Regions from separate parts of the Streptomyces sp. NPDC005483 genome, predicted to be linked through region 3. Evidence: riboswitches for the same ligand, from Rfam matches in the RefSeq annotation. Region 3 holds a riboswitch; each other region holds the start of a gene.

What was found. Region 3 has a riboswitch for cyclic di-AMP ahead of ABZT06_RS03910 (M23 family metallopeptidase). Riboswitches for the same ligand answer to the same signal wherever they lie in the genome.
Region 1: linked by a shared signal. The riboswitch ahead of ABZT06_RS00910 (M23 family metallopeptidase) and the one ahead of ABZT06_RS03910 (M23 family metallopeptidase) in region 3 are both predicted to bind cyclic di-AMP.
Region 2: linked by a shared signal. The riboswitch ahead of ABZT06_RS44010 (C40 family peptidase) and the one ahead of ABZT06_RS03910 (M23 family metallopeptidase) in region 3 are both predicted to bind cyclic di-AMP.
Region 4: linked by a shared signal. The riboswitch ahead of ABZT06_RS29800 (transglycosylase SLT domain-containing protein) and the one ahead of ABZT06_RS03910 (M23 family metallopeptidase) in region 3 are both predicted to bind cyclic di-AMP.

The regions. Positions count from the first base shown of each region.
Region 1 covers NZ_JBEXEA010000001.1:201,444-205,393, forward strand. Annotated here, with positions in the region: gene ABZT06_RS00905 (alpha-galactosidase) at 1-1,599, shown strand, start outside; cyclic di-AMP (ydaO/yuaA leader) riboswitch at 1,908-2,065, shown strand; gene ABZT06_RS00910 (M23 family metallopeptidase) at 2,070-3,002, shown strand; gene ABZT06_RS00915 (Tat pathway signal sequence domain protein) at 3,217-3,950, shown strand, end outside.
Region 2 covers NZ_JBEXEA010000044.1:55,174-59,123, reverse strand. Annotated here, with positions in the region: gene ABZT06_RS44020 (ATP-dependent Clp protease proteolytic subunit) at 283-918, shown strand; gene ABZT06_RS44015 (hypothetical protein) at 926-1,231, shown strand; cyclic di-AMP (ydaO/yuaA leader) riboswitch at 1,570-1,781, shown strand; gene ABZT06_RS44010 (C40 family peptidase) at 1,785-2,258, shown strand; gene ABZT06_RS44005 (DUF6328 family protein) at 2,352-2,951, shown strand; gene ABZT06_RS44000 (ATP-binding protein) at 2,995-3,453, opposite strand; gene ABZT06_RS43995 (helix-turn-helix transcriptional regulator) at 3,668-3,950, shown strand, end outside.
Region 3 covers NZ_JBEXEA010000002.1:127,228-131,177, reverse strand. Annotated here, with positions in the region: gene ABZT06_RS03920 (HPr family phosphocarrier protein) at 113-394, shown strand; gene ABZT06_RS03915 (GntR family transcriptional regulator) at 522-1,217, opposite strand; gene ABZT06_RS03910 (M23 family metallopeptidase) at 1,407-2,159, opposite strand; cyclic di-AMP (ydaO/yuaA leader) riboswitch at 2,173-2,333, opposite strand; gene ABZT06_RS03905 (pitrilysin family protein) at 2,545-3,933, opposite strand; gene ABZT06_RS03900 (pitrilysin family protein) at 3,930-3,950, opposite strand, start outside.
Region 4 covers NZ_JBEXEA010000017.1:64,321-68,270, reverse strand. Annotated here, with positions in the region: gene ABZT06_RS29810 (LacI family DNA-binding transcriptional regulator) at 1-678, shown strand, start outside; gene ABZT06_RS29805 (HAD family hydrolase) at 1,057-1,869, shown strand; gene ABZT06_RS29800 (transglycosylase SLT domain-containing protein) at 1,876-2,358, opposite strand; cyclic di-AMP (ydaO/yuaA leader) riboswitch at 2,362-2,534, opposite strand; gene ABZT06_RS29795 (CocE/NonD family hydrolase) at 2,805-3,950, opposite strand, start outside.

The sequences.
Region 1 (3,950 bases), on a different contig from region 3:
TGGCGACTGTCCCAGCTGCACGGCCGCTGGGCCGCAGAGTCCCTGCTCTCCCGGACCCCGCTCACCTACGGCGAGAAGGTCATCGGCAGCCGCCGCGGCCACACCGGCCACCAGCACCTGCCGTGGGTCGCGCTCGACACCGACGCAACCGAGGAGCGGGGCGAGGTCTACGGCGTCGCCCTCGGCTGGTCGGGGTCCTGGCGGATCGCTGTGGCGCAACTGCCCGACGCGCGCGTGCAGATCACCGGCGGCGCCGGATACGACGACTCGGGGCTGCTCCGGCTGGCGGCCGGGGAGTCCTTCACGACGCCCCTCTTCGCCGGTCTCTGGAGCGACGAAGGCTTCGGCGGCGCCAGCCGAGCCTGGCACGCCTACCAGCGGGCGTACGTCATCCCGGACGCGGACCAGGACCGACCCGTGCTGTTCAACTCCTGGGAGGCCACGAACTTCGACATCTCCGAGGAGCAGCAGCTCACCCTGGCCCGACGTGCCGCGTCGATCGGCGTCGAGCTGTTCGTGGTCGACGACGGCTGGTTCGGCGCCCGCACCAGTGACCGGGCCGGGCTCGGCGACTGGGCGCCCAACCCCGACCGCTTCCCCTCCGGCCTCAAGCCGCTCGGTGACTCCGTGCGCGCGCTCGGCATGCAGTTCGGCATCTGGGTCGAGCCGGAGATGATCAACCCGGACAGCGAGCTGTACCGTGCCCACCCGGACTGGGTGCAGTACCAAGCGGGACGAAAGCGGACGGAGTTCCGCAATCAACTCGTACTGAACCTCGCACGCGAGGATGTTCAGGAGTATCTGTGGGAGCAGCTCGACACCCTGCTCTCCTCGGCCCCGATCGACTATGTGAAGTGGGACTTCAACCGCTGCTTCACGGACGCGGGCTGGCCCGGCGAGCCCTACCCGCAGCGCCTGTGGGTCGACCATGTGCGCGGCTTCTACGCCCTGCTGGACCGGTTGCGGGAGGCTCACCCGGGCGTGGCCTTCGAGTCCTGCTCGGGGGGTGGCGGCCGGATCGACCTCGGGGTGCTCGGCCGTACCGACCAGGTGTGGACCTCGGACAACACCGACCCCCTCGACCGGCTCGCCATCCAGCACGGCTTCAGTCAGATCCACCCCGCGCGCGTGATGGCGGCCTGGGTCACCGACAGTCCCAACACCCAGCTCAACGGACGGGTGAGCTCTCTGCGGTTCCGGTTCGTGAGCGCGATGGCCGGAGTGCTCGGAGTGGGTGGGGACCTCTCGGAGTGGACCGATGAGGAGCTCGCCGAAGCCGGGCGGTGGGTGGGTCTCTACAAGGAGATCCGGCCCCTGGTGCAGCGCGGCGACCTCTACCGGCTGCGGCCTCCGCGGGGCGGACTGAGCGCGGTGCAGTACGTGCTCGGGGGCGAGACCGTCGTCCTCGCCTGGCTTCAGGCACAGAAGTACGGCGAGCCCGTCCCCTCGCTGCGGCTGCGGGGGCTCGACCCGGCGGCGTCGTACGAATGCCCCGAAACGGGCGAAGTTCACCGGGGGGTCGTATTGCTGCATCACGGGCTCCGTACCGGTTTGCGTGGAGACCTTGATGCGACGGTTATCCGACTGCGTCACATATAGGGCTTCTGTCCGAATTGATGGCCTCCTTCCAGCTCCGCCCGGGATGAGGGTTCCTGTGAATTCGTGACGTGAGGAGCGTCATATCCGTGACGGTGCGTCGCCCGTCATGTTCACGTAATTCGCAGGCCGCTCAAGGGGATTTGGGCGGGTGGAGGGTGCTCGATTCACGCAGGGTGACCGGTAATTCGCATTCGGGATCAAGGGAAACGCATATCCGGGCAACCTCTCACTTGTCCCTTTGTGTCTTGCTCGTTTACGTTCGCCACCGATCCGGTCGGACGCCCAATCCTGCCGCCGAACGGATTCCCCACACTCACTCACCCGTGCACGGCAGGAGCGGGGGACCCACAGGTATCACCGCCTGTTCCGGTCTCCGGAACGGCTTGGGGTATAGCCGCGTCTCGGCGCGGCCGGGCATCTCCAGCCCGCACCCGACAGCTCACCTCGCAGGCGCCGGAGAGGAATTCGCCATGCCCGCGAAGGGTAAGCACCGCCGTCCGAAGTCCCAGCGTTTCACCCGCTCGATCGCCGTCGCCGGAACCGGAGGCGCCGCGCTCGCGCTGCCGTTCATAGGCGCCACCGGCGCTCACGCCGCCACCCCGCAGTCCGTTTCGGAAAAGGCCGTTCAGTCGATTCCGGTCTCGCAGAAGTCCGCCGAAAAGACCGCTGCCGAGAAGAGCACCGCGAAGACCTCGACGGTGCGCACCTATTCGGTGCGGGTCGGCGACTATCTTTCGAAGATCGCCGATGAACAGAACGTCAGGGGTGGCTGGAAGAGGCTCTACGCCGACAACCGTGCGGCCATCGGCGACGACCCGTCGCTGATCCACCCGGGCCTGAAGCTCTCGATCGACAAGAAGGCAAAGGCGAGCACGGCGAAGACCGGGTCCTCCTCCTCGGCGTCCTCGGCGAAGGCCGAGAAGGCGGAGTCGAAGAAGTCGTCCTCGAATTCAACGGCTGCCACCCAGAGCTCCGACACGACCAGCAGCTCCAGCGGCTACACCCTCCCGGTCAGCGGCGCCACCATCGGAACGGGCTACCGCGTCGCGGGCAGCATGTGGTCCAGCGGCTACCACACCGGCGTCGACTTCGTCGTCCCGACCGGCACCTCGCTCAAGGCCGTGGCCGCGGGCACGGTCGTCTCCGCGGGCTGGGGCGGCGCCTACGGCAACCAGGTCGTCATCAAGCTGAACGACGGCTACTACGCGCAGTACGCCCACCTGTCCCAGCTCTCCGTCTCGGCCGGTCAGACCGTGACCGAGGGTCAGCAGATCGGCCTCTCCGGCGCGACCGGCAATGTGACCGGCCCGCACCTGCACTTCGAGATCCGCACCACGCCGGACTACGGCTCCGACGTGGACCCGGTCGCCTACCTCCGCTCGAAGGGTGTCGCCGTCGGCTGACGCCCCCCTGTGCCACCGAAGGCCGGACCCCGATCCCCGGGTCCGGCCTTCGGTGTTTCGTCAGCGACTCCCACGCGTGAGTGTGTGCCCCTTCATGATCACTTCATTGCGTTCTTGTGGCGAGGGGGCTCAGGGCGTCGACAGGGAGGGGAGGGTGGAGACAGAGTGAACTCCGTTGCCGCGTAAGCGCTTTCTACGACCTTCGGAGGTCACCGTGTCCGGCGTCGACCGACGCACCGTCTTCAAGGGCGCCGCAGCCGCGGCCGCCCTCACCCAGTTCTCCTGGGCCCAGTCCCGTACCGCCGCCGCGGCGGCCGGCGACGACGACGACACCGAGCTCCACTGGCTGGAGGGCTCTCCGCCCGACGCCCACGCCGGTGCCACCTGGGGCGTGCCGTGGGCGCGCGGCACCCACCGCCCGGAGCAGCGGTTCCGGCTCGCCACCACCGGCGGCGACGAGGTCCCGGTCCAGAGCTGGCCCACCGCCTACTGGCCCGACGGCTCGGTGAAGTGGACCGCGCACGCGATCGCCCCCGACGCACCGCGGGCCGACGGCTATCTGCTGAGCGCGGGCAGTCCGGCCGAGCCCGCCCACCGGGTCACCGTCGGCCGGGGCGTCGGCGGCCGGATCGAGGTGTCGACCGGCGTGATCACCGCCGTCTTCGGGGCCAAGGGCTCCGACACCGTCGTACGCGGCATCCGGCGCGGCACGACCGAGATCGCGCGCGACGGACGGCTGGTGGCCCTGCGCCAGGACTCCGTGCGCGAGGGCGCGGACCTCGACAGCTTCGCGGGCCGGATCGAGAAGATCACGGTCGAGCAGGACGGCCCCGTCCGTGCCGTGATCCGGGTCGAAGGGCGGCACCGGCACGGCGGCAGGGCCTGGCTGCCGTTCGTGCTGCGGTTCGCCTTCTTCGCCGGTGCGGAATCCTTCCGCCTGGTGCACAC
Region 2 (3,950 bases), on a different contig from region 3:
CCACTGACGGACGCTCATACCGCAGCGAGTCGCGACAAACGCGCAGATCAGGGTTGCCGTAGGGAGGACCACTGGCTAATCGCCGAATGCAACGGCGACAACGCTCCCGCCAAAGAACCGTCAAACGGTGACAGGAATGTGAGACACGAGCCCCCACGGTGAGCCATAAATCCCCTCCGACCTGGGCATTTAGCTTGATCGTTAAAATCCGCTCCTATCGAACGCCACGTACGTCCTGTACATTTTTTACAGACAGCTGTCCGCAACGAGGAGGGGTACGCCATGACCCGACCGACCGCCCGTTACGTCCTGCCCGAGTTCCACGAGCGCACGAGCTTCGGGCAGAAGACGATGGATCCGTACTCCAAGCTGCTGGAGGAGCGGATCGTCTTCCTCGGGACGCAGATCGACGACACCTCGGCGAACGACCTGATGGCGCAGTTCATGTACCTCGAGTACCAGGACCCGGACCGGGACATCGCGCTGTACATCAACTCCCCCGGCGGCTCGTTCAGCGCGATGTCGGCGATCTACGACACGATGCAGTACGTCAGTTGCGACGTGGAGACGACGTGTCTCGGGCAGGCCGGCTCCTCCGCGGCGGTGCTGCTGGCGGCGGGCACCCCGGGCAAGCGGTCCGTGCTGCCGGGTGCCCGGGTGGTGATCCACCAGCCCGGGCTGAGCGAGCCCGTGCAGGGACAGGCCAGCGATCTGGCCATCCAGGCCGCGGAGTTGATCCGGGTGCGGGGCTGCCTGGAGGAGATGCTGGTCCGGCACACCGGGCGCAGTCCCGAGCAGGTGAGCGCAGACATCGAGCGGGACAAGATCCTGGACGCGCAGGGCGCCCTGGACTACGGCCTGGCGGACGCGATCGTCCCGAGCCGCAAGTCCGCGCGCACCGCTCCGGGCGCGAGGTGAGGCCTCGATGGTGCCGGACCTGCCACCGCTGCCCGCGCTGACCCGCGCCGAGGGCGAGCTGATCGACCGTTATCTCGACGTGGTCGACCTGCTGGGCCGGATCAACCCGGCCCGGCACGAGGACACCTACGGCGGACTGCGCGCGGCGCAGGCACTGGTGAGCAGGGCGGCCGAGCTGCGCGACGCGCTGGTGCTGATGCACGGCCGGGGTGAGCGTGAACTGCACGCCGCGACGCTGGCACGGGCCCTGCGGGTCCTGGACGGAGAGCGGCGTACGGCCAGGGTCACCGTGCCGCCCGAGCCCGGCGACTGACGCACCGGCAGTGTTTCCGGACGTTCCACGGGTCTGGCGGTGCGTCCGGGGCGCGGTTGAAACGGACCAAAAGACGTACCGCCGTTTGCAGGAGGCGCGGCTCCTTTTTCGCGACCGTCCAGGTTGCGCAACGCGCGTGGTTCAGGAGGGGAATGAGGAGTTTCTGTGCTGGTCGAGGAGGCTGCGGACCCCTGGACGCCCCTTCGAGCGCTCAGGTGTCCACCCGAACGGGTGAGTGGTGAGTAACAACACAAACCCCCGGTTCCATTGGGTTTTTGGGACATCCGTGCGCCAAGATCCCTGACTGACGACAAGCCCCCGCCGCAGCGGCGGGGCGATCCGGGCGGACGCCGAGTCCTGCCGCCGCCCGGATGACCGGTCGACAGGAGTGGATCGGCAGGAGTGGAGGACCCAAGCACGACGGGTCGCCGGAACGGTCACGTCATGACCGGGCCGAGCATCCCTTGGGGTGAAGCCGCGTCAGCGGCCGGGCAACTTCGCCAGCCCGAATCCGACAGGTCATCCTTCACAGGCGGCTGACGAAGGGTTGCGCATGACTGCGCTCAATCGTGTCCCGTCGCTGATGGTCCGAGCCGGTACGGCCTCGGCCTTCGCCATCGCCGCTGTGGGCGGCTCCGTCGTGATCCCGGGCGTCGCAGCCGACGCCGCCGCCTCGACACCGGCGACGCAGGCGCTCAAGGTAGCGGCCTCCAAGAAGGGTTCGCCGTACAAGTACGGCGCCACCGGGCCCCGCCGCTTCGACTGCTCAGGGCTCACGCTGTACTCGTTCAAGAAGGCGGGCAAGAAGCTCCCGCGCACGGCGGCCCAGCAGTACAACAAGACCCGCCACATCGGCGCGGGCAGCCGCAAGGCCGGCGACCTGGTGTTCTTCCACTCGGGTTCGAACGTCTACCACGTCGGCATCTACGCCGGGAAGGGAAAGATCTGGCACGCCCCGAAGACCGGGGACGTGGTGAGGCTGCAGAAGATCTGGACGAAGAGCGTCTGGTACGGCCGGGTCAAGTGACGTCCCGAGGGGGCGGCGGCGACCTGACCTGCCACCGCCCCCTCGGGTCTCCCGGGACGCGTGACACGGGCCCAGATGGTTACCCGTGACGCCATGGCCGACCACCGCCCGTGCACCGCCCGCAACGAGACCCCGCTGGAGCGCGCCGACCGCAACTTCGGCGAGCTGCTCCAGGAACTGCGCGTGACCCAGACCGGGGTGCAGATACTCTTCGCCTTTCTGCTGACCCTGGCCTTCACCCAGCGCTTCCCGTCCCTCGACACCTTCCAGCGCGCCACGTACGTCACCACGCTGCTGCTGGCGGTCGTCGCGGCGGCCCTGTTCACCGCACCGGCGGCCCTGCACCGCTCGCTCTTCCAGCGCGGCGCCAAGGCCCGGATCGTGCAGGTCTCCTCCCGGCTCGCGACGGTCGGCATGGGGGTTCTGGTGCTCGCGTTCACGGGATCGGTGCTGCTCGTGGTGGACGTGACGACGGGCCGGGCCGGCGGAGTGGCCGCGGGCGCGGCGACCCTGCTCGTGTGCCTGGGCCTGTGGGGCCTGCTCCCCCGGCTGGTCCGGCGGGCGGGACTCGCCGAGGAACGGAAGGCGGCGCAGTCGCACTCCACGCCTGCGTCGGCGAGGCGCGAGGTGATCCCGCGAGCCACGGCCCGGCCAGGAACATCACCCCGAGAACCGTCCGCGCGCCTTCGCTGACCCCTTCGGCGCCCCGGGCCGCCCGCGGCCGGTCTGACGCCTCTCACGGCTCCTGCTGCCCCGCCGCTGTGACCGGCTCGGCCGGCACCGCCCACGGGAGTTCGATGGAGACGGTCTTACCGCCTTCCCGGGTGGGCATGACTCTCAGTCGGCCGCCGTACTCGGCGGCGAGCCAGCGGATGATCACCATCCCCCGCCCGTTGTCCTGCTGGACCGCGGCCGGCAGCCGCTTGGGGAAGCGGGGATGGCTGTCGGTGACCCCGATGCGCAGTTGTTCGTCGCGGTCCAGCTCGATGTCCACCGTGAAGGTGGGTGACTGCCCGAAGGTGTGCTGTACGGCGTTGGTGGCGAGTTCGGAGACGATGAGCCGGACGGTCTCGGCGGCGTCCGTGGTGGGCGGCAGCCCCCACTCCGCGAGTGTGCTCAGGACGTAGGTGCGGGCCGCGGAGACCGAGGCGGGTTCGCTCGGCAGAGTGACGGATGCTTCCAGGTGGTCTGCCATGGCGACGTCGTCCCTTTCCGACAGGACCGGAGTCCGACACGGTGCGGATGGTTCGAGTACGGTCCCGGACTGGTGGTTCATCGCCAGAGTGCCATCACCGGGCCTGTGACGGGTGCCGATCCACCGAGATGTGCATATATCTGTCGCTCGAAGCGGTGAACTCTGCGACGCGAGACCGTATTTGGGCGGCTCGTAAGGAGTAAGGAGTAGCGCCATGCAGCACGGCCCCGCGGTGCGCCGGCGGAAACTGGGCGCCGAACTGCGTGCGTTGCGCGCGAGTGCGGGGCTCACCAGCGGTGAAGCGGCCCGGCTCGTGGGCTGGCACCAGTCGAAGGTGAGCCGCATCGAGACCGGTGCCAGCGGGGTGAAACCGGCCGATGTGCGGTTACTTCTCGACGCCTATCGCGTGGGGGACGCGAATCTGCGGGAGCTGTTGCTGGTATTGGCGGGCTCCGACGAGAACGGCGGCCGGCACCACTGGTGGCACGCGTACCGCG
Region 3 (3,950 bases):
CCGAGGCCGCGGTCCGACGTCTCACCCCGGAGGGACTCCAGGTCCGTTCCGGAGACGCTTCACGTGTGGGAAACTGGTCTAGACAACCCTGAACACCGAAGGGCAGCATCACATGGCTGAGCGCCGCGTCAACGTCGGCTGGGCCGAGGGCCTCCACGCCCGCCCCGCTTCCATCTTCGTCCGGGCCACCACGGCCGCAGGTATCCCGGTGACGATCGCCAAGGCCGACGGCAACCCCGTCAACGCGGCCTCCATGCTGGCCGTTCTCGGCCTGGGCGCGCAGGGCGGCGAGGAGATCGTCCTCGCCTCCGACGCCGAGGGCGCGGACGCGGCCCTCGACCGGCTCGCGAAGCTGGTCGCCGAGGGTCTCGAGGAGCTTCCCGAGACCGTCTGAGCAAAGGTGCCCTGAAAAGCATCGAAGGGCTCGTCCGAATTATCGGGCGGGCCCTTCGCATTTCCCTTCCGCGGGCAGCAGAAATAGTCCCCCGCGAATTACTCCCTCTTTGTATACGGTGCCCGTGTTAATGCCGCACACCCGTCACGTTTACAGGATGTTGCGAGGTCCTCACACGGTCCGCGCGGTCCTGCCCGGAAACGAACCGCAGCCGGTGCACCGCGCCCGAGCGCTCGGTGTGCAGCGCCGTGATCGCCCGCGCGCGCTCGCCGTCCCCGCGTGCCACCGCGTCCACGATCGCGCCGTGCTCGACCCAGGACTCCACGGGGTCGGCGGGCGCGTCCACGACGTACATCCACGCGATCTTGTGCCGCAGCTGGGTCAGCATCGAGGTCAGCGCCGGGCTGCCGGAGGCTTGCGCGAGCGTCTCGTGGAACCAGCCCCCCAAGGAGCGCAGATCGTCGCTGTTGCCCCGCCTGGCACGCTCCTGGCCCAGCCTGACCAGGCCGCGCAGCACCTTCAGATGGGCCTCGGTGCGCCGCTGGGCGGCCCGGGAGGCGCCGAGCGGTTCCAGGAGCATGCGCATCTCCAGGAGGTCGGCGCCCTCCTGCTCGGTCGGTTCGGCCACGCACGCGCCCGCGTGCCGCCGCGTCACCACGAAGCCCTCGGCCTCCAGGGTGCGCAGGGCCTCGCGGACCGGGACGCGGGAGACCCCGTAGCGGCGGGCGAGCAGTTCCTCGGTGAGCCGGCTCCCGCGCTCGTGGACACCGGCGACGATGTCGTCGCGGATCGCCGTGCATACCGAGTGCGCCGGAATACGCATGTCCGACCTCCGTCTTAATCCCCGTGAAACGTCGCCGATTGACGTGTGTTCAGTGACTCTATTGCAATGAGCGGGAATTTCCGACGGCGGACCGGAATCCAGGGATATTTTTTGGACAACGGGGCGCTGGAAACGACGAAACCCCGGCTCGGAAGAGCCGGGGCCTCGCCAGGATCGCGCGGTGGGTCGTCAGACGTTCACGCCGTGCGAGCGCAGGTACGCGACGGGGTCGATGTCCGAGCCGTACTCGGGGGTGGTGCGCGCCTCGAAGTGCAGGTGCGGCCCGGTGGTGTTGCCGGTCGCGCCGGACAGCCCGATCTGCTGGCCGGGGGTGACCGACTGGCCGACCGAGACGCCGATGGACGACAGGTGGCCGTACTGGGTGTACGTGCCGTCGGCCATCCTGATCACGATGTTGTTGCCGTACGCCCCGCCCCAGCCGGCCTCGACGACGGTGCCGCGGCCGACCGCGTGCACGGAGGTGCCGCTGGCGGCGTGGAAGTCGACACCGGTGTGGCTGCCGGACGACCACAGGGAGCCGCCGCTCTTGTAGCCGGTGGAGATGTAGGAGCCGGAGATCGGGGCGACGAAGGCGTTGAGGCGCTTGCGCTCGGCCTCGCGGGCGGCGCGCTCCTTGGCCTCGCGTATCTCCTTGGCGCGCGCCTCGGCCTTGCGCTTGGCCTCCGCCGCCGCCTTCTTCTGCGCGGCGGCCTGCGCCTGGGCCTCGGCCTGGGCGTCGAGCTGGTCCGCGAGGGAGTCGCCGACGCTGACGACCGGCATCAGGCCGGTCTGCTCGACGGAGTTGTCGGCGGCGAGCGCCGGGGCGGCGAGGGTGCCGATGACGCCGGTGGTGGCGAGGGCCGCGACGCCTGCCGCGCGGGCGGTGGTGCGCTTGATGCGGCTGGGACGACGGTGCTTCCCGGTGGCGCAGGTGAACGCCATGTGGTGGCTGGTCCTTTCCTTCCTTCTCGCCTACCGGGTTAGCTGACGGGTTCGGAGCAGGAAGGTCTCCTACGGACCCCCTCGCGGTGCGCGGGCGTCCGATTCACCCCAGGGACTTGGTGGGTCCCCGGCTCCCCTGGCTCGCGCCATGCGGGGACTCGGCGATGACTGTCCGGTGCCGCGGGCGCGGCTCGGTGCCTGACGGACAGCCCAGAGGACGCTAAGCGGGGCCACTTTCAATCCCCAAACCGATCGGGGTGTTTGTAGCGCATCCCACAGGGCAGACAGGCAACCTCCTGCCCAATTCGGACATCTAAGAGATCTGGGTGTCGAAGGGGCCCTGGCGACACTCGTGTCACCAGGGCCCCTTCGAGTCAGGGTTCGTCTACTCGGCCGTCACGACCTTGACTTCGCCGATGCCGAGGGCCTCGACGGGCTCCTTGATGGCGGCCGCGTCACCGACCAGGATCGTCACCAGCCGGTCCACCGGGAAGGCGTTCACGACCGCGGCGGTGGCCTCGACGGTGCCGGTCGCGGCGAGTTGCTGGTACAGGGTCGCCTGGTAGTCGTCGGGCAGGTGCTGCTCGACCTGGTCGGCCAGTGTGCTCGCGACGGCCGCCGCGGTCTCGTACTTGAGCGGCGCCACACCGACGAGGTTCTGTACGGCGACGTCCCGTTCGGCGTCGGTGAGTCCGCCCTCGGCGAGCGTGCGCAGCACCTTCCACAGGTCGTCCAGCGCGGGACCGGTGTTCGGGGTGTCGACCGAGCCGCTGATGGCGAGCATCGCGGCGCCCGAGCCGTCCGGGGCGGACCTGAGGACCTGGCCGAACGACCGTACGCCGTAGGTGTAGCCCTTCTCCTCGCGCAGGACGCGGTCCAGGCGGGAGGTGAGGGTGCCGCCGAGGCAGTACGTGCCGAGCACCTGCGCGGGCCACACGCGTGCGTGCCGGTCGGCGCCGACGCGGCCGATCAGCAGCTGCGTCTGGACGGCGCCGGGGCGGTCCACGATGACGACCCGGCCGGTGTCGTCGGCGGTCACCGGCGGTACCGGGCGCGGCTGAGCCGTGGAGCCGGTCCAGGAGCCCAGGGTGTCGGCGAGCAGCGCGTCCAGGTCGATGTCGGTGAGGTCGCCGACGACCACGGCGGTCGCGGTGGCGGGCCGCACGTGCTTCTCGTAGAAGGCGCGTACGGCCGCGGAGTCGATGTTCTCGACGGTCTCCCCGGTGCCCTGGCGCGGGCGCGACATGCGCGAGTCCGCCGGGAACAGCTCCCGGGAGAGCTCCTTGGCGGCGCGGCGGGACGGGTTGGCCAGCTCGTGCGGGATCTCGTCGAGGCGGTTGCGGACGAGCCGCTCGACCTCGCTGTCCGCGAACGCGGGTGCCCTGAGCGCGTCGGCGAGCAGTCCGAGCGCCTTGGCGAGGCGGGAGGCGGGCACTTCGAGGCTGAGGCGGACGCCAGGGTGGTCGGCGTGCGCGTCGAGGGTGGCGCCGCAGCGCTCCAGCTCGGCGGCGAACTCCTCGGCGGAGTGCTTGTCGGTGCCCTCGGAGAACGCGCGCGCCATGATCGTGGCGACACCGTCCAGGCCGGCCGGCTCGGCGTCCAGGGGCGCGTCCAGGAGCACCTCGACGGCGACGACCTGCTGGCCGGGGCGGTGGCAGCGCAGCAGGGTGAGGCCGTTGTCCAGCGTCCCGCGCTCGGGGGCGGGGAAGGCCCAGACCTTGGGCTCGCCCGCCTGCGGCTGCGGGTGGAATTCCATCGCGGCGAGCTCGGTCACTTGGCCGCCTCCTCGTT
Region 4 (3,950 bases), on a different contig from region 3:
CGGCGCCGGCTGACCCGGTACATCACCTCGGGTCACGTCGACGGCGTGCTGCTGCTCTCCAACCACAGCGGTGACCCGGTCGCGGCCGAACTGCACGATGCCGGGATCCCGTTGGTGGTCTGCGGCAAGCCGATAGGGCGGGGCACCAAGGTGAGTTACGTGGCCGCCGCCGACCGGGAGGGCGCGCAGGACATGGTCCGCCATCTCCTCGCGGGCGGCCGCCGCCGTATCGGCATGGTCACCGGGCCGCTGGACATGCCGGGCGGCCCCGACCGGCTGGCCGGCTACCGGGACGTGCTGGCCGAGGCGGGCCTGCCCTTCGACCCCGCGCTCGTCGTCGAGGGCGACTTCCGGCGCAGCGGCGGCGAACGGGCGGCCCGCCGCCTGCTGGCCCAAGCCCCGGACATGGACGCGGTGTTCGTCGCCTCGGACCTCATGGCCCTGGGGGTGGTGGGCGTCCTTCAGCAGGCCGGGCGTTCGGTCCCTGATGACATCGCTGTCGGAGGCTTCGACGACTCCCCGGCGGCCACCGCCATCGCCCCCGCCCTCACCACCATGCGCCAGCCCTTCGACCGCATCAGCGCCGAGATGGTCCGCATGCTCCTCGCCCAGATCGCGGGCGAGGACACGGCGGGAGTGATCCTCCCGACCGAACTGGTGGTGCGGTCCTCGGCGTGACCGCTGCGCGGGACGCGCGGGGAGGTCGCCGGGCCGTGGGGTCGTCGGCAGATCGTCCGTCCAGGGTCGGCGGGTTCGGGGGCCGGAGTCTCGACGGCATCAGCTCGACCTGGTGGTGCGGTCCTGGGCGTGACCGCTGCGCGGGACGCGCGGCCGAAAAACACCTGGGCCGGACCTCGTCGGACGATGGATCGTGTCGGCGCCGTCCTGAAGGTCCGCAGTCCGCCGGGGTGTTCGGGGTACGCCGGCCCGGTTCGCCGATCAAACCCGTTCGGTACCGCCTCGCCCCTGAACCGGAACTGCCGTCAACGGATGTGAAAGCAGCAGCCGTCCGGTTCGCGTCGAGTCGCAGGGGCCAACCATCCGTATTCTCTGATCATGGCCGCCTCCCCCGCATATTCACTCATCGCCACCGACCTGGACGGCACGCTGCTCCGCGCCGACGACACGCTCTCCGACCGGTCGTTGGCCGCGCTCGCGCGGGTGGCGGCGAGCGGGGCCCGGCATCTCGTCGTGACGGGGCGGCCGGCACCCAGAGTGCGGCCGCTCCTCGACGAGCTCGGCAGCACGGGGCTCGCGGTGTGCGGACAGGGCGCGCAGGTGTACGACGCCGGCGCGGACCGTCTGCTCTGGTCGGTGACCCTGGACCGGGAGCTGGCGGAGACCGCGCTCGGCAAGATCGAGGCCGAGGTCGGGCAGGTGTACGCGGCCGTGGACCAGGACGGAGTCGACGGGCTGACACTCATCGAGCCGGGCTATCTGATGCCTCATCCCACCCTGCCCGCCGTTCGGGTCGGCCGGCGCGACCACCTGTGGCGCGAGCCGATCAGCAAGGTGCTGCTGCGCCACCCCTACCTGTCCGACGACGAGTTGGCGGTCACGGCGCGCTCGGTGGTGAGCTCACTGGCGACGGTCACGATGTCGGGGCCCGGGACCGTCGAACTCCAGCCATGCGGCATCACCAAGGCGACCGGCCTCGCGCTGGCCGCCGAACACCTGGGCCTGGGGCCCGAGGTGACGATCGCCTTCGGGGACATGCCCAACGACATCCCCATGTTCGACTGGGCTGCCCGCGGCGTGGCGATGGCCAACGCCCACCCCGAACTCAAGGCCGTGGCCGACGAGGTGACGCTGTCGAACGAGGACGACGGTATCGCCGTCGTCCTCGAAAGACTGTTTCCGCGGGGCTGATACGGCCTAGTACGCGCTGAACACGTTGTCGATGGACCCGTACCGCTGCGCCGCGTAGTTGCAGGCCGCGGTGATGTTCGCGACCGGGTCGTACGGGTCCCACGAGGTGTTGGCCACGTGGTACGCGTTGAAGGTCGGGTCGATCACCTGGAGCAGACCCTTGGAGGGCGTGCCGGCGGCCGCGTTGGAGTCCCAGAGGTTGATGGCGTAGGGGTTGCCGGAGGACTCGCGGATGACGTTGCGGTAGATGCCGTCGTAGGAGCCGGGAATGCCGTGCTCCGCCATGACGGCGAGGGAGGCCCGGATCCAGCCGTCGAGGGTGTTGGAGTAGCCGAGCGTGGTCGCGGTCTGCACGGTCGGGGTGGCCGCGGACGCGGTGGTCGCCCCGATGAGCGGCAGTGCGAGGACGGCGGCTCCGGTGCCGGCGACGGCGAGCTTGCGGGCGAGACGGCTGATGCGGGGACGGCGGTGCTGAGCGGCAGCAGACATGCGAATTCCTCTCCGTCGCCTGCGAGGTGAGCTGTCGGGTTCGGGCGGGAGCTGCCCGGCCGCGCCGACGAAAGGCGCGACTTCACCCCGAGCCGTACCGGTATGTCCGAAGACGACCGGTCCGGCGACTTACCTGGTTCCCCCGCTCCTGCCGTGGTTCTCGGTGGGTGTTGCGGGCGGTGGCAGGATTCGGCGTCCGCCCGACAGGCCGGGAACGTATGCGAGAGCACATGTCCGGAACAAGTGGCGAATTCACATGCCGTGCCTATTGACCATGGTAAGAGGCATTTGAGGCACTTGATCCTTTGCGTTCGCCAAGCCTCAACTCGGGCACGGGAAAAGGCGGATCGACAGATTCCGCATCCATGCCGATCCGCCCGCGCGAGTGGGCCACATCACAGTCGAGCACAAGAGGGGTAAAACGCCCACGAAGGCTCAACTCGTGTTCAACCGGCCGCCCGTGGGATCCGTTGCTCCCACGTCCGGTGGAAGACCACCTCGCCGCCGTCGGTGCAGACGACCTCGTCGGAGGTGTGGAAGTCCGTCCCGTCGCAGGTGATCTCCGAGCGGGTCCGGACGGTCACGTCCCAGGCGAGCTCGGGGCGGTGCAGCCGGATCGACCAGTCCGAGCGGGTGCGCGCGGACAGCGGGTCCTGCTCGTCGATCGTGTAGGTCTCCAGCGCGTCCTCGGTGAACTCCAGGCCGTCGGGGTACACGCGCGTGCCGCCGCACCGGGGGTCGACCTCCAGACGCCACTCACCCTTGGCCACGTCACGGACCACCAGCCGCTCCGGGCGGGGTTCGTCCAGGGTGGCGGGGCTCCATCCATCAGCGGCTACGCCGCGGGCGGCCCCCAGCGGCGCGGACTGCTCCGGCTCCTCGAAGGCGATGGCCGGGTCCACTTCACGCGCGCGTACCGGCAGTTCGAGGAAGCTGCCCGCCGGCTCCAGCGTGAATCCCGCCTGCGACCCGGGCTGCGGCCAGATCCACGGCCAGTACGCGGAGGACACGGCGAGCCGGATGCGGTGGCCGGGCGGGAAGGCGTGCCCGACGCCGTTCAGCTCGAAGGCCACCTCCTGCGTGGCCCCCGGCTCCCAGGGCACCACACGGTCCCGCCCATGACGGGCCGAGAGGTTCAGCACTCCGCGCGTGACCAGGGTCGACGAGCCGTCCGGGGCGACATCGCAGAGCCGCGCGACGACCTGCCCGCGCGACACCTCCGAGGTCACCCTGAGCCGCACCCGTGGCCGTCCGAGGACCCACGTCTCCTCGCCCACCGCGAACTCGAAGCAGCCCGAGCGGGCGTCCTCCTCCCGCTGGTCCGGCGGCAGGTCGGCGTCGTTCCCGACGGGGCGGAAGCGGCCGGCGTCCACCCCCGTGTGCTGCGGGGAACGGACCAGGACGGGGGCGCCCTGCAGGCCGTACGACACCGTCGTCACGTTCGGGGAGGGCCAGGCCGGCTCGCCGACCCAGCGGCCGGGCAGGGTCTCGTAGGCCGTGGCCGGGGGGTGGGAGTCGCTGACGTAGGCCCTCAGGAGGGGTTCCCGCATGACGCCGGTGTCGACGCCCTTCAGGTGCTGGTCCCACCAGCG